Regions from separate parts of the Streptomyces sp. NPDC058001 genome, predicted to be linked through region 2. Evidence: riboswitches for the same ligand, from Rfam matches in the RefSeq annotation. Region 2 holds a riboswitch; each other region holds the start of a gene.
The links. Region 2 has a riboswitch for cyclic di-AMP ahead of ACFVT5_RS01520 (NlpC/P60 family protein). Riboswitches for the same ligand answer to the same signal wherever they lie in the genome.

Region 1 (9,765 bases), on a different contig from region 2:
GATGGTGAGGACGACCTCACGGGGCAGGGTGCCCGGTGTGTACGACTCCGGGTTGGCGACGACCCGGCTCAATACGACCGACGAGATCCGGCCAATTTTCACGGACTCCGTGGAGGTGGTGGCGTACGGCGTCGGGGACGTACCGTCCGCGGCCTGCTCGTCGGTGTGGCTGACGAGGAACCGGGTGCCGGTGAGCACGAGCACCGTGACGTGCCTGCGCACCTCGTTCGCGTCGAACGTCGTCTCCTGGTGGACCAGGTACGACCCGACGGGCTCGCCGCCCACGGCGGCCTCCACCGCCTCGGCCACGAGGGCCGGGTAGTAGCCGCTGCGCTCGATCGCCGCGCGCAGCCCCTGGGTCGAAGTACTGGTCTTGGCCATGCGGCCCATCCTACGGCCCCCGCAAGGGCGCGAAGCGACTCAGGAGGGTGCCCCCTGGACTCAGGGCGGTGCCCCTGGTGGGGGCCTAGTAGGCGGGGAGGGTGCGGGGACCGAGGTCGTCGCGCGCGGGAGGGGGCGCGAGCCGGACGGAGGCGCCGAGCACGGACAGTCCGTGCTGGGCCACCACGACCGGCTCCAGGGTCACGCCGACGACCTCCGGGTGTTCGTCGACGAGGAGGGACACGCGCTGGATCAGGTCTTCGAGCGCCGCCGTATCGGCCGGTGCGGAGCCGCGCCAGCCGAAGAGGACCGGCGCGGTCCGGATCGACCGGATGATCGACTGCGCGTCCCGGTCGGTGACCGGAATCAGCCGGTGGGCCGTGTCGCCCAGCAGCTCAGAGGGGGCTCCCGCGAGCCCGAAGGAGAGCACCGCTCCGACGACGGGGTCGATCACGGTCCGTACGACGGTGTCCACACCGCGTGGCGCCATGCCCTGCACGACGAGCCGCAGTTCGTCGGGCCTGCCGAGGGTCTCGGTCATCTCGGCGTAGGCGCGGCGCAGTTGGTCCTCGTCGGCGAGGTCGAGCCGGACACCACCGAGGTCGGCGCGGTGCCGCAGATGCGGGGCGGTCGTCTTGAGCGCCACCGGCCAGCCGAGCGCACCGGCGACCCGGACCGCCTCGTCGGGGTCGGGCGCGGGCAGCGTGGGCAGGACCGTGATCCCGTACCGTCCGAGCAGTTCACCGGTGGCGTCGGCGGCCGGCGTGAACCCGTGCGGATCACCGTCCCCGCGCGCGAGGAGCCCGTCGATCAGCTCGGCGGCCCCGCCTTTGTCCACGTCCTCGAACTCGGGCACTTTCCCGGGTTCGGCGGCATCGCGCCGCCACTGCGCGTACTTGACGGCTTCGCCGAGCGCGTGAACGGCCCGCTCGGCGGCGGGATAGGCGGGAAGCCGCACGTAAACGCTTACGTCGGCATCCACCGCCACGTCCGTCTCCGCCACGTCCGTCTCCGTCACGCCGGTCTCCGTCACGGGCACATGCCCCGCTTCTCTCGTGGGCAGCCCGCTGTCCGATGGCAGTGAAGTACCGGACGGAGGGGCAACGGGATGCACACCCGCGCGCCCTCCGGCCGATGCCTCCGGTCCCGTCCCGCTCGCCGCGGCAAGCGCCTCCGCCAATCCCCCCAACTCCACATGCACCACAGCCACGGGCTTCCCCGGATACGCCCCGGCGGCAGCCCGCAGCGCGTCGGCCAACTCCTCGTCACCGACCACACCGTCCACGCCCTCACCCACCCGGGGCATCGCGGTCACCACCACCGCGTCGGACGCCCGGTCCGCCAACGCCTCGCACAGCGCGTCATGGAAGTCCCCGGGAGTCGCCGCCGTGGTCAGATCCCGGGGCCGCAGCGGGCGCAGCCCTTCGGCGAGACACGCGTCGTACGTGAGCAGCCCCAGCGACTCGGAGTTCCCGAGGATCGCGACGCGGGGCCCGCGCGGCAGCGGCCGGCCCGCGAGCAGCAGGCCCACGTCGACCAGTTCGGTGATGGTGTCCACGCGGACGACTCCGGCCTGCCGCAGCAGCGCGGACACGGTCGCGTGCGGCAGCCGGGTCGCGGGCACGGCGTGCCCCAGGGGCGCGACACCGCTGTGCCGCGCGCCCTGCACCACGACGAGGGGTTTGGCGGCGGCGGTCCGCCGGGCGAGCCGGGTGAACTTGCGCGGGTTGCCGATGGATTCGAGGTACATGAGGGCGACATCGGTGTCCAGGTCCTCGTACCAGTACTGGAGCACGTCGTTCCCGGACACGTCGGCGCGGTTGCCCGCCGCGACGAAGGTCGACACACCCATGGCGCCGGTCACTCCCCCGCCGCGCCGGTGCAGCCGGGCGAGCAGGGCGATACCGATGGCGCCGGACTGGGCGAACAGGCCGATCCGTCCCGCGCGCGGCAACTCGGGCGCGAGGGACGCGTTGAGGAGGATCCCAGGGGCGGTGTTGATCACGCCGAAGGCATTGGGACCGATGAGGCGCATGCCGTAGGAGCGGACCTGGCGTACCAGTGCGCGCTGCCGTTCCCTGCCCCCGTCGCCGCTCTCCGCGTATCCGGCGGAGATCACGACGAGCCCCCGCACCCCGTGCGCCCCGCACGCGTCGACGGCCTCGGGCACCTGCGGCGCGGGCACGGCGACCACGGCGAGGTCGACGCTCTCCGGGATCTCCGGCAGCGAGCGGTGCGCGGGCACCCCGTCGAGTTCCGTGAGGTCGTCGGGAAACGCCTTGTTGACGGCGTACAGGCGCCCTGTGAAGCCGCCGGAGACGAGGTTGTTCAGGAGGCTGCGGCCGACGCCGCCGGGGGTCCGCCCCACGCCGATCACGGCGACCGATCCCGGCCGCAGCAGCCGCTGCACGGACCGTGCCTCGGCGCGCTGCTCGCGGGCGCGCTGCACGGCGACCGACGCCTCGGTGGGTTCGAGGTCGAACTCCAGGCGGACGACACCGTCCTCGAAGCTGCGCTTCTGCTGGTACCCGGCGTCCGTGAACACCTTGATCATCTTGTTGTTGGCGGGCAGTACCTCTGCGGCGAAGCGGCGGATGTCCCGTTCACGGGCGACGGCCGCGATGTGTTCGAGCAGCGCGGAGGCGACGCCACGGCCCTGGTGCGCGTCCTGGACCAGGAAGGCGACCTCCGCCTCGTCGGCGGGCGCGGTGGCGGAGAGGCCGTTCGCGTCGATGCGGTCGTAGCGTACGGTGGCGATGAACTCGCCGCCCACCGTGGCCGCGAGTCCCACCCGGTCCACGAAGTCGTGGTGGGTGAAGCGATGAACGTCCTTGTCCGACAGGCGTGGGTACGGTGCGAAGAAGCGGTAGTACTTCGACTCGTCCGAGACCTGCTCGTAGAAACTGACCAGCCGGTCGGCGTCATCAACGGTGATGGGCCTGATCCGCGCGGTGCCGCCGTCACGCAGCACCACGTCCGCCTCCCAGTGCGAGGGGTACGTATGCCGGTCGTCCGGGTTCCGCATGGGGCCAGCGTACGGGTCGCGGCACCGGAAGGTGCGGGGCAGGCTGAGGGGATCGCGAGGGCTGCCGTTCGGTGCGGTCGGCGGCCGGGTGCGGTCCCGGTGGCATCCTGGTGCGGTCCCGGTGGCGTCCGGGTTCTGCCCGGGTCGGAACGGGTCACGTCCGGCGGTATGGGACACTGGTCTAGACAACCATGAGACATCTGAAGGGCAGCATCACATGGCTGAGCGCCGCGTCAACGTCGGCTGGGCGGAGGGCCTTCACGCCCGCCCCGCCTCTATCTTCGTCCGCGCGGCCACGGCCGCCGGCGTCCCCATGACGATCGCCAAGACCGGCGGCGACCCGGTCAACGCCGGCTCCATGCTCGCGGTCCTGGGTCTGGGTGCCCAGGGCGGCGAGGAGATCGTCCTGTCCTCCGAAGCCGATGGCGCGGACGCCGCGCTCGACCGGCTCGCGAAGCTGGTCTCCGAGGGTCTTGAGGAGCTTCCCGAGACCGTCTGAGGTCCCGTGATTCGGGTGGGTGTGCGTCAATTCGGGTGGTGGTGTGCGTCGCTTCGGCGGACACCACCACTTTTCTTTGCCGCCACGTAAGCGCGCGACCCCCAACTTCGGGGCCGCGAAATATCGTGCACCCGCGAAATACGGGATACGGGAATATGGAAATAAGGGCAGCACAAAGCCGCCTCCTCGAATTTCCCTCTCTTTGTATACGGCCCCTTTGTTACTGGCAGGCGCTTGCCGTGTTTACGGCATGTTGCGAGGTCCTCACGCGGTCGCCGAGTGCGGTACGTCCCGGGAATCGCCACCGGTGTGACGGGACCGAGCGCTCCGTGTGCACGGTCATCAGTGCCCGCGCCCGCTCGCCGTCGCCCCGGGCCACCGCATCGACGATCGCGCCGTGCTCCGACCACGCGTCGGCGGGGTGCGCCGAGGGCTCGACGGTGTACATCCAGGCGATCTTGTGCCTGAGCTGGGTGAGCAGCGCGGTGAGGCCCTGGCTGCCGGACGCCTGGGCCAGCGTCTCGTGGAACCAGCCGCTGAGCGAGCGCAGATCCTCGCTGGTCCCGCTCCTGGCCCGCTCCTGACCGAGCCTCACCAGGCCGCGCAACACCTTGAGATGGGCCTCCGTGCGGCGCTGTGCCGCACGCGCCGCGCCGAGCGGTTCGAGGAGCACCCGGATGTCCAGGAGGTCGGCCGCCTCCTGCTCGGTGGGCTCCGCGACACAGGCGCCCGCGTGCCGCCGGGTGACGACGAAACCCTCGGCCTCCAGGGTCCGCAGCGCCTCGCGTACGGGGACCCGCGAGACTCCGTAGCGGCGCGCGAGCACTTCTTCGGTGAGCCGGCTGCCCCGCGCGTGCGCGCCGCTGACGATGTCGTCCCGGATGGCCGTGCATACCGAGTGCGCGGGAATGCGCATGACCGGACCTCCGCCTTAATCCCCGCGAAACGCGGTCGATCGACACCTGTTCTGCGACTCTATTGCAGGGTGCCTGAATTTCCGACGGTGGACCGGATCCCGGGGATATTTTTTGGACAAGCGGGGGTGCGGAACGCCGAAAGCCCCGGCATGGGCCGGGGCTTTCGGGACGTTCTGTGGCGGTCACCGGTCAGGTCTGCGCCGGGGGGCTCGCGTCAGATCCGCGCCGGAGACTTCGCAGGTTCGCTCAGGGGCTTCGGAGGCGGGCTCCAGAAGCCGGCTTCAGAGGCTGACGCCGTGTGCCCGGAGGTACGCGACCGGGTCGAGGTCGGAGCCGTACTCCGGGCTCGTACGGGCTTCGAAGTGCAGGTGCGGTCCGGTGACGTTGCCGGTGGCGCCCGAGAGGGCTATCTGTTGGCCCGGTGTCACGGTCTGCCCGACGGAGACGCCGACGGACGACAGGTGGCCGTACTGGGTGTACGTGCCGTCGTGCATCCGGATGACGATGTTGTTGCCGTAGGCGCCGCCCCAGCCCGCTTCGACGACCGTGCCGGAGCCGACCGCGCGTACGGGGGTGCCGGAGGCGGCGTGGAAGTCGACGCCGGTGTGGCTGCCGGACGACCAGACGGAGCCGCCCGACTGGTAGCCGGTCGACACGTACGAACCGGCGATCGGGGTCACATAGGCGGTCAGTCGCTTGCGCTCGGCCTCACGCGCGGCGCGCTGCTTGGCCTCGCGTTCCTTCTTGGCCTTCGCCTCGGCCTTGCGCTTCTCCTCGGCGGCTGTCTTCTTCGCCTCGGCCTCCGCCTGACGCTTGGCGGCGGCCTCGTCGGCCGCCTGACGCTGGGCCGCGGCCTGCTCGTCGATCTTCTCGGCGAGCGAGGTGCCGATGGCGACGGCCTGGGTGAGGCCGGTGTCAGCGGGAAGGGAGTCGTCGGCGGCGAGTGCGGGGGCGGCGAGGCTCCCGATGACGCCGGTGGTGGTGAGGGCGGCGACGCCGGCCACGCTCACGGTGGTGCGGGTGAGACGGCTGGGACGGCGGTGCTTCCCGGTGGCACGGCGAGTGCCGGTGGCGCGAGTGAACGCCATGAAGTGGCTGATCCTTTCCTTCCTTCTCGCCTACCGGGTTAGCTGACGGGTTCGGAGCAGGAAGGTCTCCTACGGGCCCCCTGCGCGCGTGCGCGCGCCGGGCGTCCGATTCACCCCGGGGGACATGGTGTGGGTCCCCGGCTCCCCTGGCTCGCGCCGTACGGGGACTCGGCGATGACTGTCCGGTGCCACGGCCGTGGCGTACTGCCCGACGAACAGCCGGACCGACGCTAAAGGGGACATCTGCCAATCAACAAACGGATCACCGCTTTTGTAGCGCATGCCACAGGTCAGACACCAACGTCCTTGCCATTTCGGACATATGAGGACCCCGAGGACCCCGAGGACCCCGGTGGCTCGGGAGTCGCCTCGGGAGTCATCAGGGTCCTCACGCGCGCGGTACGCCGATCAGCCGTGGACGACGGTGACTTCGCCGATACCGAGGGCCTTGACGGGCTCCTCGATCTCGGACGCGTCCCCCACCAGCACGGTCACGAGCCGGTCCACCGGGAACGCGTTGACGACGGCCGCCGTCGCTTCCACGGTGCCCGTCGCGGCGAGCCGGTGGTACAACTCCGCCTGGAAGTCGTCCGGGAGGTGCTGCTCGACCTGGTCGGCCAGCGTGCCCGCGACGGACGCCGCCATCTCGTACTTGAGCGGCGCGACGCCCACCAGGTTCTGCACGGCGACATCCCGCTCCGCGTCCGTGAGCCCCTCGTCGGCGAGGGTGCGCAGCACCTTCCACAGGTCGTCGAGCGCGGGGCCGGTGGACGGCGTGTCCACGGAGCCGGAGATGGCGAGCATCGCCGCGCCCGTGCCGTCCGCCGCGGAACGCAGCACCTGGCTGAACGCGCGCACGCCGTAGGTGTAGCCCTTCTCCTCGCGCAGGACGCGGTCCAGGCGCGAGGTGAGGGTGCCGCCCAGGCAGTACGTACCGAGGACCTGCGCGGGCCATACGCGGTCGTGCCGGTCCGCGCCGACGCGCCCGATGAGGAGCTGCGTCTGCACGGCGCCGGGCCGGTCCACGATGATCACACGGCCGGTGTCGTCGGCGGTCACCGGCGGCATGGGACGCGGCTGCGCGGTGCCGCCCGTCCAGGCGCCGAGGGTGTCCGCGAGAACCGCGTCCACATCGGTGCCCGCGAGGTCGCCCACGACCACCGCGGTGGCTGTCGCGGGGCGTACGTGCTTCTCGTAGAAGGCGCGGACGGCGGCCGAGTCGATCGCGGCGACGGTCTCCTCGGTGCCCTGGCGCGGACGCGACATGCGCAAGGCCGCCGGGAACAGTTCCTTGGAGAGTTCCTTCGCGGCCCGCCGGGCCGGGTTGGCGGTCTCGTGCGGGATCTCGTCCAGGCGGTTGCGGACGAGCCGCTCGACCTCGCTGTCGGCGAACGCGGGCGCGCGCAGGGCGTCCGCGAGCAGCCCGAGTGCCTTCGGCAGTCGGGAGACGGGGACTTCGAGGGACAGGCGTACGCCCGGGTGGTCGGCGTGCGCGTCGAGCGTCGCGCCGCAGCGCTCCAGCTCGGCGGCGAAGTCCTCGGCCGAGTGCTTGTCGGTGCCCTCGGAGAAGGCCCGCGCCATGATCGTACCGACGCCGTCGAGCCCGCTCGGCTCGGCGTCCAGCGGGCTGTCGAGCAGCACCTCGACGGCGATGACCTGCTGGCCGGGGCGGTCGCAGCGCAGGACCGTCAGGCCGTTGCCGAGGGTCCCGCGCGTGGGGGCCGGGAAGGCCCACGGCTTGGCCTCGCCGGCCTGCGGCTGGGGGTGGAATTCCATGGTCACGGTGGGCTGGGCCTCGGTCACTTGGCCGCCTCCTCTGCGGTCTGGTCGGTGTCGCCGGCGTTCTGGCCAGTCGCCTCTGTGGCCTCTGTGGCCTCAGCGGCCTCTGTGGCCTCTGTGGCCTCAGCGGCCTCTGTGGCCTCTGTGGCCTCAGCGGCCTCTGTGGCCTCTGTGGACTCGGTGGCCTCTGTGGGCTCGTAGACCAGCACCGCGCGGTTGTCGGGGCGCAGACGGGCCTTCGCGACCGCCTGGACCTCGTCCACGGTGATGTCCAGGACCCGCTCGACGGCCGTCAGGGCGAGCTGCGGGTCGCCGAACAGGACCGCGAACCGGCACAGTTCGTTCGCGCGTCCGGAGACCGTGCCCAGCCGGTCCAGCCACTCGCGCTCCAACTGGGCCTGCGCACGCTCCATTTCCTCGGGCGTCGGGCCTTCGGCGGCGAAGCGGGCCAGCTCCTCGTCCACGGCGGCCTCGATGACGGGGACCTCCACGTCGGCGGAGGTCTTCACGTCCAGCCAGCCGAGGGACGGCGCGCCCGCGAGGCGCAGCAGCCCGAACCCGGCCGCCACGGCGGTACGGTCACGGCGTACCAGGCGGTTGTAGATACGCGAGGAGTCGCCGCCGCCGAGGAGGGTGAGCGCCAGGTCGGCCGCGTCGCACGCGCGCGTACCGTCCTCCGGCAGCCGGTAGGCGGCCATCAACGCGCGCGAGGGGACCTCTTCCTCGACGACCTCGCGCAGTTCCTCGCCGACGATGTCGGGCAGACCGCCGTCGCGCGGGGCGGGCTTGCCGTCATGGACGGGGATCGAGCCGAAGTACTTCTCGATCCAGGCGAGCGTCTGCTCCGGGTCGATGTCCCCGACGACCGACAGGACGGCGTTGTCCGGCGCGTAGTACGTGCGGAAGAAGGCCCGCGCGTCGTCCAGGGTCGCCGCGTCCAGGTCGGCCATGGAACCGATCGGCGTGTGGTGGTAGGGATGCCCCTGCGGGAACGAGAGCGCGGTCAGCTTCTCGAACGCGGTGCCGTAGGGCACGTTGTCGTAGCTCTGGCGGCGTTCGTTCTTGACGACGGCCCGCTGGTTGTCCAGGGACTCCAGGTCGAGCGCGTCGAGCAAGGAGCCCATGCGGTCGGCCTCCAGCCACAGCGCGAGCTCCAGCTGGTGCGTGGGCATGGTCTCGAAGTAGTTGGTGCGCTCGAAGCTGGTGGTGCCGTTCAGCGAGCCTCCGGCACCCTGCACCAGCTCGAAGTGACCGTTGCCGTGCACCTGGCGCGAGCCCCTGAACATCAGGTGCTCGAAAAGGTGAGCAAGGCCGGTGCGTCCCTTGACCTCGTGGCGCGAGCCGACGTCGTACCAGAGGCAGACCGCGGCGACCGGGGTCAGGTGGTCCTCGGAAAGCACCACGCGCAGGCCGTTGGCCAGGCGGTGCTCGGTCGCTGTCAGGCCGCCGGAACCGGCCTGGGTGGCCGTGTGACCCATGGGCATGTACGTCCCTTCGATCGCGAAAACTCAAGATTGCGTGCCAGTCCTGCCACTGTATGCAAGCGTGCTGACACCTGGCGAAGTTCCCGGCCGGGCTACGCCGAGAGCGAGCAGCGGTCTCCCGTACGGTACGGCCGGACCAGGGTCCGACCCGAGTGTGACCGGGGTGTGACCGGGGCCGATACGGGGGTCTCCGGGCCGGCGGATCGTCGGGTCGTGCGACCTCCTGGCACGTCCAACGGACGGGTCGCGGTCGGCGTTGTCAGTGGGGCGGTCCACAATGGTCCGCATCCGATTCCGTTCCATGCCCCGGCACAGTGTGAAGGAGCCGCAGCGCGATGGCCCGCCGCAGCACGAAGACCCCGCCGCCCGACGACTTCGAGGAGAAGATCCTCGACATCGACGTCGTCGACGAGATGCAGGGCTCCTTCCTTGAGTACGCATACTCGGTCATCTACTCCCGCGCGCTGCCCGACGCCCGCGACGGTATGAAGCCGGTACAGCGGCGCATCGTCTACCAGATGAACGAGATGGGCCTGCGCCCCGACCGCGGCTATGTGAAGTGCGCGCGCGTCGTCGGCGAGGTCATGGGCAA
Region 2 (9,765 bases):
GCTGCGGTCGCCCGGCAGCCGGATGTCGCCGATGCCGATCTCGATACGGAGCTTCACCGTGGTGTTGTTCGGTACGACCATCTTGAGCTGCCCCGCGCCGACCTCGATCCGGCTGGTGACCGTGGTGCCCTTCGCGGGTTTCACCTTGCTCAGGTCGAGGGTGCCGATGCCGGAGCCCAGTTGGTAGCGGTCCTGGACGGCCGCCGCTGTCGGCGGGGTCCAGTCGGTGCGCATCCAGTGGGTGCTGATGTTCTCCGGCAGCGCGGTCGCGCCCGCCAGCAGGCCCGCCGTGATCACCGCGAGGACGATCGAGCCCGCGCCCGTACGCCCCAGGAACGCGCTGACCGCGATGCCCAGGCCGAGGACGCCCAGCGCGCACGCCAGGCCCGTCTGGAGGCTCTGCCCCAGGGCCAGGTGGTCCCAGGTGAGTCCGGTGCCTACGGCGCCCGCCGCCAGCGCGAGCAGGAACACCCAGCCGCCGATCCAGCGGGGGCCGCGCGGCCGGGGCTCGGGGGTCCACGGCACCCGGGCCTGCTGCCACGCCGTGCGGTGCGGCACCCGCGCCGCGCTGCTGCCCGTCATGCCCTCGGGCCCCCAGAGATAGCCGGTGTCACCGTCGTGTGTGCCGTCCTTGACGATGGGCTCCCGCCACCAGGACGGGTACGCGTGCGGGGCGGGCGGTGCCTTGGCCTCCGGTGGCGCGTCGGCCGACGCCTGCGCCGTCAGGGGATCGGGATCGGCGGTGTCGCGCTGCCGCGACCAGTAGCCCGCGCCCGCCAGGAGCAGGGCGACGACCCAGCCGAAGGTGAGGACACCGCCGTTGCCGAGCATCGACAGGAACAGGCCGCAGCCGACCAGGGCGAACAGGACCGCCGTCAGCGCGGCGCCCGTCACCCGGCCGGTCAGCGCCTTGCGCGCCTCGTTCTCGTCCTCGCCGTCCAGCGGGACGAACAGCCAGACGAAGCCGTAGAAGAGCAGACCGATCCCGCCTGTGGCGGAGAGCACCACGAGCACGATCCGGAAGATCACCGGGTCCATGTCGCAGTGCCGGCCAAGCCCGGAGCAGACCCCGCCGAGGACCTTGTGGTGCCGGTCCCTGCGGGGCTTCTCCGGCGGGGATGCGCTCGGCTCCGGTGCCGGAGGGAGGCCACCGTCGGTCCGCTCGGCGGCCGGCGGCGGCTGCGGCTGCTGGTCTGTCATGGGTCCATGGTGACGGGGCGCGCGCGTCGGCGGGACCGGGGACGACCCTGGTCCGACCCTGAATTCGGGGCGAGGTGGCCCTTGGGGGTGCCTTGGGGGTGGTGCCGTCAGGGGTAGTTCCGGGTCCGACCCTGATGTGGGTACCGGGGTCGGCGTGTGACCATCGGGGCATGCCGGAAGCCTTCGCCGCACCTGTTGACCAGACCTGGGCTCCGCGCAAGCTCTACCGGAGCAGCGACGGTCGCTGGCTCGGCGGAGTGGCGCGCGGACTCGCCGGGCATCTCGGGCTGCCGGTGGTGTGGGTGCGGCTGGTGTTCGTCGGGCTCTTCATGGCGGACGGGCTCGGCGCCCTGCTCTACGCGGCGTTCTGGTTCTTCGTACCCCTCGGCGTCGGCGGTGTCGGCGGCGAGCGGCACTCCGTGCTCACCAGTGAGACCGCGCCCGACGGACGGCGCCGCCTGGTGGCCCGTAAACCGGACAAGGGACAGATCGTCGCGCTGCTCGCCATGGTCGTCGTCGCCATGGTGTTCGTCGGCAATGTGAACGTCGGCGGCGCGGCCCAGGCGTACCTCTGGCCGACGCTGCTGGTCGCCGCGGGTGTCGCCCTGGTGTGGCGGCAGGCGGACAACGCTCGGCGGGCCCGCTGGATGGAGGTCGGGCGGCGCCGCCGGACCCTGACGCTGCTGCGGTCCGCGGCCGGTGTCGTCCTGGTCGGCGCGGGCGTCACCGGCATCTTCGTACTCCAGGGTTCGGCCGCCCACCTCGGCTCGATCCTTCAGGCCGCGCTCGCCGTCATCGTCGGGATCGCGCTGCTCGCCGGCCCCTATCTCGTGCGGATGACGCAGGACCTGTCCGAGGAACGGCTGATGCGGATCCGCGCCCAGGAACGCGCCGAGGTCGCCGCCCACGTCCATGACTCCGTCCTGCACACCCTCACCCTGATCCAGCGCAACGCGGAGAACGCGGGCGAGGTGCGCAGGCTCGCCCGCGCCCAGGAGCGCGACCTGCGGGCCTGGCTGTACAAGCCGGACGGCACCGGCAAGTCCACCGAGGACGGCGACGAGGGCCCGGAAACGGTCGCCGAGGCGGTACGGCTGCACGCGGCCGAGGTCGAGGACAAGCACGGCGTCCCGATCGAGGTCGTCGTCGTCGGCGACTGCCCGCTCGACGACCGCCTGGGCGCACAGATGCAGGCCGCGAGGGAAGCGATGGTGAACGCCGCCAAGTACGGTGGCGAGGGCGGCGCCGTACAGGTCTTCGCCGAGGTCGAGTCGGACACCGTCTTCGTGTCGGTACGCGACCGAGGCCCCGGCTTCGATCTGGACGCGGTACCCGCCGACCGCATGGGCGTACGAGAATCGATCATCGGCCGTATGCAGCGCAACGGCGGCACGGCCCGGCTGCGCGCGGTGCCCGACGGCGGTACGGAGGTCGAGCTGACCATGGAGAGGGCGGAGACAACGTCATGAGCGACGCGACCGGCGTGACCGACACGACAGGCGCGAGCGAGCCGGTGGGGCGGCGGGCGCGGGTCGTCCTGGTGGACGACCACCGCATGTTCCGTACCGGGGTCCAGGCCGAGATCGGACAGACCGACCGTACCGGTGTGGAGGTGGTCGGCGAGGCCGCCGACGTCGACCAGGCCGTCACCGTCATCACCGCCACCCGGCCCGAGGTCGTCCTCCTCGACGTACACCTGCCCGGTGGCGGTGGCGTCGAGGTGCTGCGCCGGTGCGCGCCGCTGATGGCGGACCCCGAGCAGCCCGTACGGTTCCTCGCGCTGTCCGTGTCGGACGCCGCCGAGGATGTCATCGGGGTGATCCGGGGCGGGGCCCGGGGCTATGTCACCAAGACGATCACCGGTACGGATCTCGTCGACTCGATCTTCCGGGTGCAGGACGGCGACGCGGTGTTCTCGCCCCGCCTCGCCGGATTCGTGCTCGACGCCTTCGCCTCGACGGACGCGCCGCCGGTGGACGAGGACCTGGACCGGCTCACCCAGCGGGAGCGGGAGGTACTGCGGCTCATCGCGCGCGGGTACGCGTACAAGGAGATCGCCAAGCAGCTCTTCATCTCCGTCAAGACGGTCGAGTCCCATGTCTCGGCGGTCCTGCGCAAACTCCAGCTCTCGAACCGCCATGAACTGACCCGGTGGGCGACGGCACGGCGACTGGTCTGAGGGCGCCTTTGCTTGGCCTAGGCGACGCGGGCCGCTCCGGCGAAGGGCATCTGGTCGACCGGCGCGAGGCGCACGGGCGCGCTCGGGTTGGGGGCGTGGATCATCTGCCCGTTGCCGACGTAGATGCCGACGTGGCTGATGCCGGAGTAGAAGAACACCAGGTCGCCGGGCTGGAGTTGGGCGCGTGAGACCCGTGGTCCTGCGTTGATCTGGGCGTACGTGGTGCGCGGCAGCGCGACGCCCGCCGCGCGGTACGCGGCCTGGGTGAGGCCGGAACAGTCGAAGGCGTTCGGCCCGGCGGCGCCCCAGACGTAGGGGCTGCCGAGGGCGGCGTAGGCGTAGGAGACGGCTGCGGCGGCACGGGAGTTGGGGGCGGAGGCGCCGCGCTCGCTGGACCGGGAGGCGCGGGGAGTGCTGTCCGCTGTGTCGATGACACGGGTGCGCTGGTCGGCGGTGAGTTGATCGAGGAGCCGCTTGGCGTCGGCGAGCTTGCCGGTGACGGTCTTCTTGTGGGCCCGGAGTTGGGCCTGACGTTCGGCGAGGTGGGTGCGTTCGTCGGCGGCCCTGGCGCGTAGCCGTTCGATCTCGGCGAGGTCCTGGCGGACACCGGTGACGGCGTGCGCCTGGCGGTCGCCGATGCGTTCGGCGAGTGCCGCGCCCTCCAGGTACTGGTCCGGGTCGGCGGAGAGCGCGAGTTGCACGGAGGGGTCGAGGCCGCCGGTGCGGTACTGGTCCTTGGCGACCGAACCCAGCGCGTCGCGTGCCGTGTTGAGCTTCTCCGTCCTGCGGGCGGCCTCGTCCTGCAACGCGGCGTACGCCTTTCCGGCCGCGTCCGCCCTCTCCTTGGCGCCGTTGTACTTCTCGGTGGCGACCTCGGCCTCGTGGTACAGCTTGTCGACCTTGGCCTTCACCTGGGCCGGGGTGAGTCCGGGTTCGGCGTGGCCGGTGCCGTCGAAGGCGGTTGCCGTGGCGGCGCCGGCGAGGGCGAGCGTCGCGGCGCCGCGGACGGTGCGCCCACCGAGGGAACGCTGCCGGGGTCTCCGATGCGCGGCCACGGAGTCACGTCCTTTCCTGATCCGGTACCGGCGGGTGCCGGTCACCTGACGCAGGACGCTATGCGGCAAGGCGACGGGTTGGTGCCCCCATGCAAGAAACTGCCCGCCCACTCACCCCAGGGCGATCACATGGGACCACCCGTAACCCACGGGGGCCCTCTTCGCTCCCCACTCCGACCGATCCCCACGTTCCCCGCACGCACAGCGGGTCTCTTTGCTACCCCTTCGTTCGTCGGGTCTTGGAGTTCCTGGAGGACCGTGACTGCGACGGCTCCCCTGAAGAGGTGTGCTCCGACGGGACCCCGGGCGCCGGCACGGGGAAGGGGCCGGGCTAAGGTCCGGGGTATGGACGTAGTCATCCATCTCTTCGTCGGTCTTCACATCATCGGCATAGCCTCCCTTCTGGGTGGATTTCTCACCCAGATGAAGGCCATGGGCTCCGGCACCGCCCGGTTCAGCCCCGCGATGCTGCACGGCGCCCTGACCATGCTGGTCACCGGCGTCGCCCTGGTCGGTCTCAACCAGGCCGACGACAACACCGTCAACAACATCAAGATCGGCGTGAAGCTCGCCCTGCTGATCGTGATCCTGGGCCTCGTCTACGTGAAGCGTGACGAAGAGACCGTCGACAAGGGCCTGTTCGCCACCGTGGGCGGCCTGACGACGGCGAACATCTTCATCGCGGTCCTCTGGACCTGAGTCCCGAGGGCCTCAGCCGAACCGGGCGCGTCAGCCGAACCAGGCCACCAGCCGTACCCGTTCGTCCCCGTGCCCGGCGGCAAGCCCCCGCATCGCCGTCCACACCGGCCCCCAGCGGCCCCCGTCCGGTGGCGCGAGCATCCGTGCCGTGAGGACCACCGGCCGGTACACCGCGCCGTCCCGCCGTACCTCGCCACCCGCGGGCCACTCCGGCGGCGCCGGAAGCACCGACCCGCCGAAGATGTCCGCCGCCGCCTCGGACAGCTCGGGCGTCACCGCCACGACCTCGTCCAGGACCAACGTCCCGTCCCGCCCGGGTCGCCAGGCGCCCACCCAGGACCAGGCGGGCGCGTCGGCGAGCGGCGCGTCCCAGTCGACGGCGGCGACCTCGGCCCAGGTGGCGTAGGTATGGCTGTGCGTCCAGTCGCCGGTACCGGTCTCCCGTACCGGGGCCGAGACGTCGTCGGGTAGACCCCGGTAGGGGAAGAGCGGCCGGTCCACGCCCCACGCCCCGCTGACCCCGAAGAGGCAGTCCCACGCGTCGTGGTCCCGGCCGAGACCGAAGTCGGCCAGGTCGTTCGCGACCTCCCACCGCCCGCGCGCCGTACGGATCTCGATCGCGCCGTCGATATCGGTGCCCATGAGAGGGGCCGTTACGCCGGGCGCACCACGCTGTGGATGGGCATGTAGTAGATCGACTCGACGCGTACGTTCGCACCCGGCTTCGGGGCGTGGATCATCTTGCCGTCGCCCGTGTAGATGCCGACATGGCTGATGTCGTCGTAGAAGAAGACCAGGTCACCGGGGCGGGCGTCGGCCGTCGACACCGTCGTACCCACCTTCACCTGGTCCCAGGTGGTCCGCGGCAGTGTCACACCGGCCGCCTTCCACGCGGCCTGCGTGAGACCCGAGCAGTCGTACGAACCGGGCCCCGTGGCCCCCCACACATACGGCTTGCCCAACTGGGCCTCGGCGAAGGCGATCACCTTGGCGGTCTGCGTGGACGCACCCGCCGATGTGCCGGAGCCAGAGCCAGAGCCAGTGCCAGAGCCAGAGCCAGTGCCAGAACCGGAGCCGGAGCCGGTGCCCGTGCCGGACCCCGTACCCGACGAAGAGTCCTGCGCCGCCGCCTCCTGCCGCTTCTTCTCCTCCGCCGCCTGCTTCCGCGCCAGTTCCTCCGCCTTGCGGCGCGCCTCCTCCTGCTTCTTCTTCTCGATCGCCGCCAGCCGCGCCTTCTCCTCGGCGGTCAGCTTCGACAGCAGATCACGCGCCTCGCCCAGCTTCGTCTGCACATCCTGCTTGCTGCTGCGCAGCGCCGTCTGCGAGGTCGTCAGCTTCGTCAGGCTCTTCGCCGCCTGCTCCCGCTTCTTGGCCGTCGCGACCTGCTGCGTCTGGTACTCGTCGACGACCTCCTTCTGCCGCTCGGTGAGCCGTGACGACAGTTGGCGCTGGTCGAAGTAGTCCTGCGGATTGTCCGCGAGCAGCAGGGTCGCCGTGTCCGAGACCGCGCCGGTGCGGTACTGCGCGGCGGCGAAGGACCCCATGGCCCGCCGTGCCTCGTTCAGTTTCTCGGTGCCGCGCGCCACCTGGTCGAGCAGGCCGTCGACCTTCCTCTTCTGCTGGGTGGTGCGCTCCTTGGCCCCGTTGTACTTCTCGGTGGCCACGCCGGCCTCGTGGTAGAGGTCGTCCACCTTGCGCTGGACCTCTTCGAGGCTCGGCTTGTCGTTCACGGGCGCGGCCTGCGCGCTCTGCGACAGGAGGGCGACGGAGGTCAGGGCCGCCGTCGTGATCCCGAGGGCGGGGGATGTACGGAGCCCGGCGACACGTGTGCCCGGCTGCCGTTCTCTGCGGTGCGACGCCAACGGACGCGCTCCTTCCGTGGACCGCCTACCGGGTTAGCTGTCGGGTTCGGGCGGGTGGTTCGGAAGGCTGCCCTACGGCTCCGTACGCCTGTCACGGGTACGGGACCGATTCACCCCAGGTACTGAGTGGGTCCCCGGCTCCGGCTGCCTCGCGGCGCACCGGATTGAGCGGAGGCCACCCGTCCCGGCGTCGTTCGCCGGCGGGGGTCGGGTCGCCTGCCCGGCACGCTAGCCAACTCCTGTGAAGCCTGTGAAGGTTGATGTGCGATATGCCCGATACATTTTCGTGACTTTCTCACTGGGTGAGCGGACGGATTCGCTCCGTTTATGGTTCGGGGCCCAAGGAGGGGGAACCGGGACCGGTTGTCGGTGGGGCGGCCTAGACTCGGGAGGCGATGAGCAGCCTCTTTGACGACAGCTTCCTGGCGAACCTCAAGGCGCCCCGCGCCGCCCATGAGGACCACCCGCCCCGCTCCGACGACCTGGCGCCCCATGAGGACCCGGGGGCCCATGAGGACCCCGAGCACCAGGCCCCGGAGGAGATTCCGGACGATCTGTTCGGCGGGAAGTTCGACACACCGCCGCCCCGGGACGCGTACTACCGGGACGGCGCCCCGCGCCCCGTCCTGGACCCGGCGGCGCTGCTCGACGGGCTGAACGAACAGCAGAGGGCCGCCGTAACCCACGCCGGTTCACCGCTGCTCATCGTGGCCGGCGCCGGCTCCGGCAAGACCCGGGTCCTCACGCACCGCATCGCGCATCTGCTCGCCGAGCGCGGGGTCCACCCGGGCCAGATCCTCGCGATCACCTTCACGAACAAGGCCGCCGGCGAGATGAAGGAGCGCGTCGAGCACCTGGTGGGACCGCGCGCCAACGCGATGTGGGTGATGACCTTCCACAGCGCGTGTGTACGGATACTGCGCCGCGAATCCAAGAAGCTCGGGTTCACCTCGTCGTTCTCGATCTATGACGCGGCGGACTCCAAGCGCCTGATGGCCCTGGTCTGCCGCGATCTCGACCTGGACCCCAAGCGCTATCCGCCGAAGTCGTTCAGCGCGAAGATCTCCAACCTGAAGAACGAGCTGATCGACGAAGAGGACTTCGCCGGTCAGGCCAGCGACGGCTTCGAGAAGACCGTCGCGCAGGCGTACGCGATGTACCAGTCCCGGCTCCGCGAGGCCAACGCCCTCGACTTCGACGACCTGATCATGACGACGGTCAATCTGCTGCGCGCCTTCCCGGACGTCGCCGAGCACTACCGCCGCCGCTTCCGGCACGTCCTGGTCGATGAGTACCAGGACACGAACCACGCCCAGTACTCGCTCGTACGCGAACTGGTCGGCACCGCCGCGCACCCGGTGGATGTACCGCCGGGCCCGGACGACCTGCCGCCCGCCGAGCTGTGCGTCGTCGGTGACGCGGACCAGTCCATCTATGCGTTCCGTGGCGCCACCATCCGCAACATCCTCCAGTTCGAGGAGGACTACCCGGACGCGACCACGATCCTCCTGGAGCAGAACTACCGCTCCACGCAGACGATCCTCAGCGCGGCCAACGCCGTCATCGAGCGCAATGAGGGCCGTCGCCCCAAGAACCTCTGGACCAACGCCGGCGCGGGCGCCCAGATCACCGGCTATGTCGCCGACACCGAGCACGACGAGGCACAGTTCGTCGCCGACGAGATCGACCGGCTCACGGACGCGAGCGAGGCGAAGGCGGGCGACGTCGCCGTCTTCTACCGCACCAACGCCCAGTCCCGTGTCTTCGAGGAGATCTTCATCCGGGTCGGCCTTCCGTACAAGGTCGTCGGCGGCGTCCGGTTCTACGAGCGCAAGGAGGTCCGGGACGTCCTCGCGTATCTGCGTGTCCTGGCCAACCCGGAGGACTCCGTTCCGCTGCGCCGTATCCTCAACGTGCCCAAGCGGGGCATCGGCGAGCGCGCCGAGGCGATGATCGACGCCCTCGCGCAGCGCGAGAAGATCAGCTTCCCGCAGGCACTGCGCCGCGTGGACGAGGCGTACGGCATGGCGGCCCGCTCCACCAACGCCGTGCAGCGGTTCAACACCCTCATGGAGGACCTGCGCACCATCGTGGAGTCCGGCGCCGGTCCTGCGACGGTCCTGGAGGCCGTACTCGAACGCACCGGGTATCTGGCCGAGTTGCAGTCCTCGACCGACCCGCAGGACGAGACCCGCATCGAAAACCTTCAGGAACTCGCCGCCGTGGCACTGGAGTTCGAGCAGGAGCGCGGGGAGGCCGAGGGAGCGGCAGCCGCCGGTATCGCGGGCACGCTCTCCGACTTCCTCGAACGGGTCGCGCTTGTAGCGGACTCGGACCAGATCCCCGACGAGGACGACGGCTCCGGGGTCATCACCCTGATGACCCTGCACACCGCCAAGGGCCTCGAATTCCCGGTGGTCTTCCTCACCGGCATGGAGGACGGCGTCTTCCCGCACATGCGTGCCCTCGGCCAGACCAAGGAACTGGAAGAGGAACGCCGCCTCGCGTACGTCGGCATCACCCGCGCCCGTGAACGGCTCTACCTCACCCGTTCCGCGCTGCGCAGCGCCTGGGGCCAGCCCTCGTACAACCCGCCGTCACGGTTCCTCGAAGAGATCCCGGACACCCATCTGCGATGGAAGCGGAAGGGTGGCTCGGCCCCGATGTCCGCGTCGGGTCCGGCCGCCGGTATCGCGGGCTCGCTCTCCTCGACCCGGTCGCGCACGGCCGCTTCGGGTTCCTCGGGCTTCGCCACGCGCCGAGCGATGGA
Region 3 (9,765 bases), on a different contig from region 2:
AGCACCGCCCGGCCAGCGCCCAGGAGGTGTACGAGGAGCTGTTGCCGCTGCTCCCCGCGCGCGGCACACCCACCCGCGGCCCGCTCGACCCCACGCGCCCGTTCCTGCGCCCGCACGCCCCCTGGCCCGACCGCGCGGTCACGCCCGCGCCGCGCCCCGAGGCGGCGGTCGCCCCGCCCGCCGGGCGCCCCGACGTCGCCGCCGCCGTGGACGAGGTCAAGCGGCTGCTCGGCGAGGGCCGCATCACGCAGGCCGTCGACATCCTCGGCGCGATCCTCCCGGCCGCCGCCACCCAGCACGGCGAGCACTCGCCGGTCGTCCGCACCCTGCGCAAGCAGTACGCGGCCACGCTGATGGACGACGGCCAGTACCGGCGCGCCCTGCCCGAGCTGCGCCGCCTCGCCGACGAGCGGGCCGCCGAGTCAGGGCCGGCCGACCCGCAGTCGCTGCGCTTCCGGTACGACGCGGCGCAGTGCCTCGAACAGCTCGGCGAACCGGCCGCCGCGCTCACCGAGTACCGGGCGCTGCTGCCGTACTACGAGAACCGGTACGCGGAGAATCCGTACACCGCCGCCGACCCCGATCTGCCGCTCGACATCCGGCGCCGGATCGGCCATCTGCTGCTCGCCCTCGGTGACCGGGCCGCCGCGCACGACACGCTGGTGCGGCTGCTGCACGACGCCGAGCGACTGCACGGACCGAGCCATCCGCTGCCCGCGGAGGTCCAGCGGACACTGCACTGGCTGGGGCAGGTACGGGGGTAGGTGTGCGGTCCGGTACGGGATGCTGTGGGGGGCTGTGTCGGGCGTGCCCCGGATCGTCCCGCCTCGTTGGTGGGGTCAGTGTCGAAACTGTGCTGCCGAATCAGTGGCCGAGATCGCGGCCACTGCCTACCATCGATCACCGCAAGACTTTGTGCACCGACGCACAATCTCGCCGCCGGGAGGCTCCTTTGCACCGCCGCCGTCGCACCGCAGTCACCGTCTCCGCCGTCGCGCTGATCGCGGGGGCCCCACTGCTGACCGCCTGCGGCGGCGACGCGCATCCGGGCGCGGCGGCCGTCGTCGGCGGGCAGCGCATCACGGTCGCGCAGTTGGAGAGCCGCGTGGACGAGGTGCGGACCGCGCAGCGAAACGTCACGGCGAACCAGGAGCAGTACGACCAGGTGGTCGCCAAGTCCGGCGGGCTGACCCGGTCCACGCTGCACACGATGGTCCTCGACCAGGTGCTGGACCGCGCCGCCAAGGACGCAGGCGTCAGCGTCTCGCGCAAGGAGATCCAGGCGGTGCGCGGCAACCTGGAGAAGCAGGCGGGCGGCCTCAAGGCCCTGCAAACGGCCTGGTTGCAGCAGTACAACGTGCCGCCGTCGCGACTGGACGACAACCTGCGCACCGAGGTCGAGGCCCAGAAGCTCGCCCAGGCGCTCGGCATCGACATGAACACCACCGAGGGCCAGGCGGTCTTCTGGAACGCCCTGAGCAAGGCGTCCAAGCAACTCTCGATCGACCTGAACCCCCGCTACGGAGCGTGGGACGTCAAGAAGAGCGGCCGGGTGGACACGAAGACGCCATGGCTCCACGAGGTGACTGCGTCGCAGCCGACACAAGCGTGACGCCGGGGGCGCCCTGACCGGTTCCCCGGTCCGGGTGGGCTTGGCACCGCCGGTATGCCACGCGGTGGCTTGGCGCCGCCGCGGCGGATGTGAAGGGCGGGCCCTTCACACAACCCACCCGCAGGGGTCGTCCGTGGTGGTGGGTTGTACGTTCGAGCTGTGAATGTATCTGGTGCTGTTGGTCCCGGTGGGCGGGTTGTTCTGTTGACCACCAGTCATCGGGTTGCCCCCGGGCTGCTCTCCTGGGACGCCTGGCAGGTGTTGCACGGTGCCGATCAGGTGCTGTGTCGGGATCCCGGGCATCCTCAGCTTCCGTACCTTCGCGAGGCGGGCGTCACCGTCGACCTGGTCTCGCCGTCCGCGCAGGACCTCGCCGACATCGGCCCCCGGACCGTCGTCGTCCTGGCCGGTGCCGACGGTGAGTCCCGGCTCACCGATGGACTCGCCCGGCTCGCCGGTTCGGGGCGGGTCGCGATGCCCGATCTGGAGCTGCTGCCCGCCTCGTACGACCTGCCGGGCGCCCGGCTCCTCGACCTGGTCCAGGTCATGGACCGGATCCGCACCGAGTGCCCCTGGTCCTCGCGGCAGACGCACGAGGGCCTGGCGAAGTACGGGATCGAGGAGGCGTACGAACTGGTCGAGGCCATCGAGGACGGCGACCGCGACGAACTGCGCGAGGAACTGGGGGACGTCCTGCTCCAGGTCGTCTTCCACGCGCGGATCGCCGAGGAGGGCGGCCCGGACGAGGGCGACGAGCCCTTTTCCATCGACGACGTCGCCGCCGGTATCGTCGCCAAGCTGATCCACCGCCACCCGCACGTCTTCGGCGACGCCACCGCCGAGACCCCCGAGGACGTCAAGGAACACTGGCTGCGCACCAAGGCCGAGGAGAAGCAGCGCGACTCGGTGACCGACGGGGTGCCGCTGGGACAGCCAGGGCTCGCACTCGCCGCGAAGCTGGCGTCCCGCGTCCGTACCGCGGGCCTGGAGGTACCGGCGCCGGCCGGTGAGGGCATCGGGTACGACCTGCTCGCCATGGCGGTCCGCGCGGAGGCGGACGGCGTCGACCCCGAGGCCGCGCTGCGGGCCGCCGCCCGTGCCTACCGCGACGCGATCCGCGCCGCCGAGATCCCCCGGTGACCGACGCCGCACCGGAACTCTTCAGCTGGGAGTTCGCCACCGACCCGTACCCGGCGTACGCCTGGCTCAGGGAACACTCGCCCGTGCACCGCACCCGACTGCCCAGCGGAGTCGACGCGTGGCTCGTCACGCGGTACGCGGACGCCAGACAGGCGCTCGCGGACCAGCGGCTGTCGAAGAATCCCGTGCACCACGCCGAGGACGCCCCGGGCAAGAGCAGGACCGGCATCCCCGGTGAGCGCAGCGCCAATCTCATGACGCATCTGCTCAACATCGACCCGCCGGACCACACCCGGCTGCGGCGCCTGGTGTCGAAGGCGTTCACGCCGCGCCGGGTCGCCGAGTTCGCGCCCCGGGTACGGGAGTTGACGGATCAGCTGATCGACGGCTTCGCGGAGCGGGGCAGCGCCGACCTCATCCACGAGTTCGCCTTCCCGCTCCCCATCTACGCCATCTGCGATCTGCTCGGCGTCCCCCGCGAGGACCAGGACGACTTCCGCGACTGGGCGGGCATGATGATCCGTCACGGCGGCGGCCCGCGCGGCGGTGTCGCCCGGTCCGTGAAGAAGATGCGCGGCTATCTCGCCGACCTCATCCACCGCAAGCGGGAAGACCTGGGCGAGCAGGGCGACGACGACCTCATCTCCGGGCTCATCCGCGCCTCGGACCACGGCGAGCACCTCACCGAGGACGAGGCGGCGGCCCTGTGTTTCGTGCTGCTCTTCGCCGGTTTCGAAACGACGATCAACCTGATCGGCAACGGGGTCCATGCCCTGCTGCGCAACCCCCCGCAGAGGGCGCTGCTCCAGGAAAGCCTCGCGCACGGTGACACGGGACTCCTGGAGACCGGGATCGAGGAACTCCTGCGCTACGACGGGGCGGTGGAACTCGCCACCTGGCGGTACGCCACGCAGAGCCTGCGGATCGGGGGACAGGAGATTCCGCAGGGCGATCCCGTCCTGGTCGTCCTCGCGGCGGCCGACCGCGACCCCGAGCGCTTCGACGCACCGGACACCCTCGACCTCGCCCGCCGCGACAACCCGCACCTCGGATACGGGCACGGCATCCACTACTGTGTCGGCGCCCCGCTGGCCCGTCTGGAGGGCCGTACCGCCCTCGCGACCCTGCTGCGCCGCCTGCCCGATCTGCAACTCGCCGTGGAACCGGCCGACCTGAGATGGCGTGGGGGACTCATCATGCGCGGATTGCGTACCTTGCCCGTACATTTCACGCCCCGCGCGCCGGAACCCCCAGTGATCCCGTGAACCCACAGTGATCCCCGTGAACCCACCGTGAACTGACGATCCGTCACGTCTGTGACTTTCATGTGATCTGCGCTGCATCGACTTGTGACCAGCGTTCGAATCCGGCTACGTTCACGTCGACTCGGCGGTCCCCATGTGCCGCAGTCGGCCCAGTTGTCCCACGAAAGGCCACCGCATGCTCTCCGGGAACGGTCGTCACCGTCGCCCCCGCCAGGCGCCTGCCCTGGTCGTCGCGGCCGGAGTGACAGGCTCCGCCCTCGCCATCCCGCTGCTCGGCGCGACCGGCGCGCACGCCGCCGACGGCGCCGCCTGGGACCGGCTCGCGGAGTGCGAGAGCGGCGGCTCCTGGAGCGCCGATCACGGTAACGGGTACTACGGAGGATTCCAGTTCGCGCAGGAGACCTGGGAGGACTTCGGCGGTCTCGATTACGCGCCCCGCGCGGACCTGGCCAGCCGCTCCCAGCAGATCGCGGTCGCCGAGCGCGTCCTCGCGGTGCAGGGTCCGGACGCCTGGGTGAGCTGCGCCCCGATCGCCGGGCTCACCAAGGGCGGTGCGAAGGCGGACGTCGACCCGGGTGCGGCTCCCTCGGGGGCGCCGGGCAAGAGTTCCGGTTCGGCGAACGGCACCACGAAGCCGGGCAACTCGTCAGATGCGAAGAAATCGCCGGTTCCCTCCACCTCGCCCGATTCGTCCCCCACGTCCGACGGCTCCACTCCTTCCAAGGGGAAGAACCAGGACTCCACCGGCAAGACGGACAAGTCGACCGACCCCACCACCAACCCCACCAAGTTGGATGAAAACGCGGCCAGTTCCGGCAGTGGCGCGTCCGGCGACTCCTCGGCCACCGGCCGCCATCGCGGCGACGAGGCCGACGAGGGCACCGAGGACGCTGCCGCATCCCGCGCCGACGACTCCGCCGGCCGGCACGCCTCACGCGGCGAGGGTGAGCGCGGCGCGGCGGACGGCACCTACACCGTGCGGCCCGGCGACAGCCTCTGGGGCATCGCCGACAGCCATGACCTCAAGGGTGGATGGTCCGCTCTCTACGCCGGCAACAAGTCGACCGTCGGCACCGACCCGGACCTGATCCTGCCAGGCCAGAGCCTTGAACTTCTTCCCGAATCGGACACCGCACAGCGGTAGTTCGGGCCTAATGTCCGATTTGGCGAGAGTGAGAGATGGGTCTCACCGGCCTCGATCGGCTTTGAAAAAGGGCCGTTCGCATGTCTACCGTCAGGATCGCTCGCCACAGCGGGCACCGAGGGCCGTCACGCCGAATCCTGCCGACGGCCGTTCGGGAACAGTCGTCGCGTCAAGCGCCGTAGGCAGGAGCGGGGGACCCAAGGTAAGTGCCGGGCGAGGCCGCCGGCGGAGTCGCAGCAGCACCGCGACTCCGTGAGAGCGACCGCCGACCGGCTAGGGGTGAAGTCGTGCGCCAGGGGCGCACGGCCGGGCAACTCACACGGCCCGAACCCGACAGCTCACCTCGCAGGCGTCGGTGAGGGGATCTCTCATGCTGTTTTCCGGCAAGGGCAAGCACCGTCGCCCGACCACTCTCGACCGCACCACCCGTGCCGTCACGCTCGCCGGTGTCGCCGGCGCGGCCGTCGCCGCCCCGCTGATCGCGTCCGGCACCGCCTCCGCCGCCACGGCCTCCGAGTGGGACGCCGTCGCCCAGTGCGAGTCCGGCGGCAACTGGTCCATCAACACCGGCAACGGCTACTACGGCGGCGTCCAGTTCTCGGCCTCCACCTGGGCCGCGTACGGCGGCACCGCCTACGCGTCGACCGCCAACCTGGCGTCCAAGGCCCAGCAGATCGAGATAGCCGAGAAGGTACTCGCCGGACAGGGCAAGGGTGCCTGGCCGACCTGTGGCGTGGGCCTCTCCAACACCTCGTACAACGGCGGTTCGGGCAGCACGCAGCCCGCCCAGCCGGCAAAGCCCGCCCAGCCGTCGCAGGAGCAGAGCGCCCCGGCGCAGAGCCAGAGCGACCGCGCGTCCCGCTCGCAGGAGCGCACCGCCCCGAAGACCGTCGAGACCCCGACCGGCAAGACGGTCAAGAAGGGCAACGGCGAGTACAAGGTGAAGAAGGGCGACACGCTCAGCGGCATCGCCCAGGCGCACGGCGTCAAGGGCGGCTGGCAGGCGCTGTTCAAGGCGAACGACGACATCATCGACGACGCCGACCTGATCTACCCGGGCCAGCAGCTCCACCTGAGCTGACCCGAGACCGTACGGACCTCAAGGTCACACAGACCCGAGGTTCCGAGGTCCCTCACCGAAACCGCCCTCTCTCCCAGGGCCGCCCCGTTCCGGCGCGTGTACCCCCGTACGCGCCGGGGCGGGGCTCCGGTTTGTTTCGTTCAGAAACAATTTGCTCTCGGTTCTGTCCAGGAGGTGGGCGGCGGACTGGCCGATGCCCCCGGGCCCGTTAGGCTCATGTCCGCGAGGCCACGCGGCCCCGTGTACCCGCGTCACATCGTGTACCCGCGTCACATCCCATAAAAGGAGATGCTCGTGCCGTCCATCGACGTCGTCGTAGCCCGGGAAATCCTGGACTCCCGAGGCAATCCCACGGTCGAGGTCGAGGTCGGCCTCGACGACCTCAGCACGGGTCGTGCCGCCGTCCCCTCCGGTGCGTCGACCGGAGCGTTCGAGGCCCTGGAGCTTCGCGACGGAGACGCCAACCGCTACGGCGGCAAGGGTGTCGAGAAGGCCGTACTCGCCGTCATCGAGCAGATCGGCCCGGAGCTGGTCGGGTACGACGCCACCGAGCAGCGCCTCATCGACCAGGCGATGCTCGACCTGGACGCCACGCCGGACAAGTCCTCGCTCGGCGCCAACGCCATCCTCGGTGTCTCGCTCGCCGTCGCGCACGCCGCCGCCGAGGCGTCCGACCTGCCGCTCTTCCGCTACCTGGGCGGCCCCAACGCGCACCTGCTGCCGGTGCCGATGATGAACATCCTGAACGGCGGCTCGCACGCCGACTCCAATGTGGACATCCAGGAGTTCATGATCGCGCCGATCGGCGCGGAGTCCTTCTCGGAGGCGCTGCGCTGGGGCACCGAGGTCTACCACACCCTCAAGAAGGTGCTGAAGACCAAGGGCCTGGCCACCGGACTCGGCGACGAGGGCGGCTTCGCGCCGAACCTCGGCTCCAACCGTGAGGCGCTCGACCTCATCCTGGAAGCGATCAAGGAGGCCGGTTACGTACCCGGCCAGCAGATCGCCCTCGCGCTCGACGTCGCCGCCTCCGAGTTCTACAAGGAGGGCAAGTACCTCTTCGAGGGCAAGGAGCGCTCCGCCGCCGAGATGACGGAGTACTACGAGGAGCTGGTCGCGGCCTACCCGCTCATCTCCATCGAGGACCCGCTGTTCGAGGACGACTGGGCCGGCTGGCACGTCATCACCGAGAAGCTCGGCGACAAGGTGCAGCTCGTCGGCGACGACCTGTTCGTCACCAACCCGGAGCGCCTCGCCCGTGGCATCGAGGAGAACTCCGCGAACGCCTTGCTGGTCAAGGTCAACCAGATCGGTTCGCTGACCGAGACCCTGGACGCCGTCGAACTGGCCCAGCGCAGCGGCTTCAAGTGCATGATGTCGCACCGCTCCGGCGAGACCGAGGACGTCACCATCGCCGACCTCGCCGTCGCCACCAACTGCGGCCAGATCAAGACCGGCGCCCCGGCCCGCTCCGAGCGCGTCGCCAAGTACAACCAGCTCCTGCGCATCGAGGAGATCCTCGACGACGCGGCCGTGTACGCGGGCCGCAGCGCCTTCCCGCGCTACAAGGGCTGACCAAGGGCTGATCAGGGGCCGGCCCTCCTCCGGGCGCTGCTTCCCCGGTTGCTCACCCCGGCCTCCGTACGTCCCCGCACCCGGTCCCGTACCGTGTGCGGGGACGTACGTACATGACGGGGAGGCGGGACACGATGGCCGTCAAGGACCGGGACCGGTTCTCCACCGCGACCAGGCTGCGGCTGCTCGGTGAGCAGACCGCCGCGCGCGTGTACCGCTCCCAGACCAAGCGGCAGGCCCGCCGCTCCCGGCTCACCGGCCGGGCCGCGCTGCTCGCCCTGGTCCTGTGCTCCCTCGTGGTCGCGCTCGCGTACCCGATGCGGCAGTACGTGTCCCAGCGCGCCGAGATCGCCGATGTGCGGCGGCAGAAGGAGCAGGCCCGTGAGCGCGTCGAGCAGTTGCGCGACGCCAAGGCCCGCTGGCAGGACGACGCCTACGCCGAGCACCGCATCCGTGAGCGGCTGCATTATGTGATGCCCGGCGAGACCGGTTACACGGTGGTCGACCCGAGCGCCGCGGGACAGAAGCGCACCGACCGGGCCGCGGCCGACCGCCCCTGGTACACGAACGTCTGGGAGGGCGTCGACAAGGCGGACCGAACCCGCCGCTGACCGTCCGTCCCGCACTCCGAACCGATGGAAAGATCAAGACTTCAGGCATGGAAACGCCCCCGCCGACCACTCCGCGTACCGAGCCGACCGACGCCGATGTCGCGGCGTTCAGGGAACAGCTCGGCCGACCTCCGCGCGGGCTGCGGGCCATCGCGCACCGCTGCCCCTGCGGACAGCCGGACGTCGTGGAGACCGCGCCCCGGCTGCCCGACGGCACGCCCTTCCCGACGCTGTACTACCTGACCTGCCCGCGCGCCGCGTCCGCGATCGGCACGCTTGAGGCGGGCGGTGTCATGAAGGAGATGACGCAGCGCCTTGCCACCGATCCGGAGCTGGCCGCCGCGTACCGGGCGGCGCACGAGGACTACATCCGGCGCCGCGACACCATCGAGGAACTCACCGGGTTCCCCAGCGCCGGTGGAATGCCGGACCGGGTGAAATGCCTGCACGTCCTGGTCGCGCACTCGCTGGCCGCCGGGCCCGGGGTCAACCCGCTCGGTGACGAGGCCCTGGCGATGCTCCCCGAGTGGTGGGCGAAGGGCCCCTGCGTGACGGTCGAGGCCGGCGCGTGCGCGGCCGGGGAGAGCGGCCGGTGACCCGGGTCGCCGCCATCGACTGCGGTACGAACTCCATCCGGCTGCTCGTCGCCGACGCGGACCCCGTGACCGGTGAACTCACCGATCTGGACCGGCGGATGCGGATCGTCCGGCTCGGCCAGGGCGTCGACCGCACCGGACGGCTCGCCCCCGAGGCGCTGGAACGGACCTTCGCGGCCTGCCGTGAGTACGCGGACCTCATCAAGCAACACGGTGCGCGGCGGGTCCGCTTCGTCGCCACCTCCGCCTCGCGCGACGCCGAGAACCGCGATGTGTTCACGCGCGGCGTCCTCGACACGCTGGGGGTGGAGCCCGAGGTGATCTCGGGGGACCAGGAGGCCGCGTTCTCCTTCCACGGCGCGACCCGGGAACTGACCGGCCGCCAGGACCTGGCGACGCCCTATCTCGTCGTGGACATCGGCGGCGGCTCCACCGAGTTCGTGGTCGGCGACGGCGAGGTACGCGCCGCGCGGTCCGTCGACATCGGCTGCGTACGGATGACCGAGCGGCACCTCGTGCACGACGGTGTCGCGTCCGACCCGCCGACCGACGCCGAGATCGACGCCATACGCGCGGACGTCGAAGCGGCGCTCGACCTCGCCGAACGCAGGGTCCCGCTGCGCGAGGCCCACACCCTGGTCGGCCTGGCGGGCTCGGTCACCACGATCGCGGCCATCGCCCTGGACCTCACCGCGTACGACTCGACGGCGATCCACCACGCCCGTATCCCGTTCGCCAAGG

Region 1: linked by a shared signal. The riboswitch ahead of ACFVT5_RS19835 (M23 family metallopeptidase) and the one ahead of ACFVT5_RS01520 (NlpC/P60 family protein) in region 2 are both predicted to bind cyclic di-AMP.
Region 3: linked by a shared signal. The riboswitch ahead of ACFVT5_RS10010 (transglycosylase family protein) and the one ahead of ACFVT5_RS01520 (NlpC/P60 family protein) in region 2 are both predicted to bind cyclic di-AMP.

Annotation. Positions count from the first base shown of each region.
Region 1 is NZ_JBHVQT010000007.1:392,727-402,491, forward strand. It holds gene ACFVT5_RS19815 (DUF5998 family protein) at 1-381, opposite strand, end outside; gene ACFVT5_RS19820 (GNAT family N-acetyltransferase) at 467-3,406, opposite strand; gene ACFVT5_RS19825 (HPr family phosphocarrier protein) at 3,624-3,905, shown strand; gene ACFVT5_RS19830 (GntR family transcriptional regulator) at 4,126-4,821, opposite strand; gene ACFVT5_RS19835 (M23 family metallopeptidase) at 5,104-5,910, opposite strand; cyclic di-AMP (ydaO/yuaA leader) riboswitch at 5,924-6,094, opposite strand; gene ACFVT5_RS19840 (M16 family metallopeptidase) at 6,319-7,686, opposite strand; gene ACFVT5_RS19845 (M16 family metallopeptidase) at 7,710-9,167, opposite strand; gene ACFVT5_RS19850 (DNA topoisomerase (ATP-hydrolyzing) subunit A) at 9,509-9,765, shown strand, end outside.
Region 2 is NZ_JBHVQT010000001.1:309,087-318,851, forward strand. It holds gene ACFVT5_RS01490 (PspC domain-containing protein) at 1-1,200, opposite strand, end outside; gene ACFVT5_RS01495 (PspC domain-containing protein) at 1,371-2,669, shown strand; gene ACFVT5_RS01500 (LuxR C-terminal-related transcriptional regulator) at 2,666-3,379, shown strand; gene ACFVT5_RS01505 (NlpC/P60 family protein) at 3,397-4,434, opposite strand; gene ACFVT5_RS01510 (hypothetical protein) at 4,780-5,133, shown strand; gene ACFVT5_RS01515 (hypothetical protein) at 5,164-5,775, opposite strand; gene ACFVT5_RS01520 (NlpC/P60 family protein) at 5,787-6,995, opposite strand; cyclic di-AMP (ydaO/yuaA leader) riboswitch at 7,002-7,176, opposite strand; gene pcrA (DNA helicase PcrA) at 7,391-9,765, shown strand, end outside.
Region 3 is NZ_JBHVQT010000004.1:47,710-57,474, reverse strand. It holds gene ACFVT5_RS10035 (protein kinase) at 1-764, shown strand, start outside; gene ACFVT5_RS10030 (SurA N-terminal domain-containing protein) at 953-1,612, shown strand; gene ACFVT5_RS10025 (nucleoside triphosphate pyrophosphohydrolase) at 1,772-2,752, shown strand; gene ACFVT5_RS10020 (cytochrome P450) at 2,749-4,017, shown strand; gene ACFVT5_RS10015 (transglycosylase family protein) at 4,193-5,161, shown strand; cyclic di-AMP (ydaO/yuaA leader) riboswitch at 5,326-5,528, shown strand; gene ACFVT5_RS10010 (transglycosylase family protein) at 5,532-6,242, shown strand; gene eno (phosphopyruvate hydratase) at 6,537-7,817, shown strand; gene ACFVT5_RS10000 (septum formation initiator family protein) at 7,952-8,428, shown strand; gene ACFVT5_RS09995 (DUF501 domain-containing protein) at 8,476-9,024, shown strand; gene ACFVT5_RS09990 (exopolyphosphatase) at 9,021-9,765, shown strand, end outside.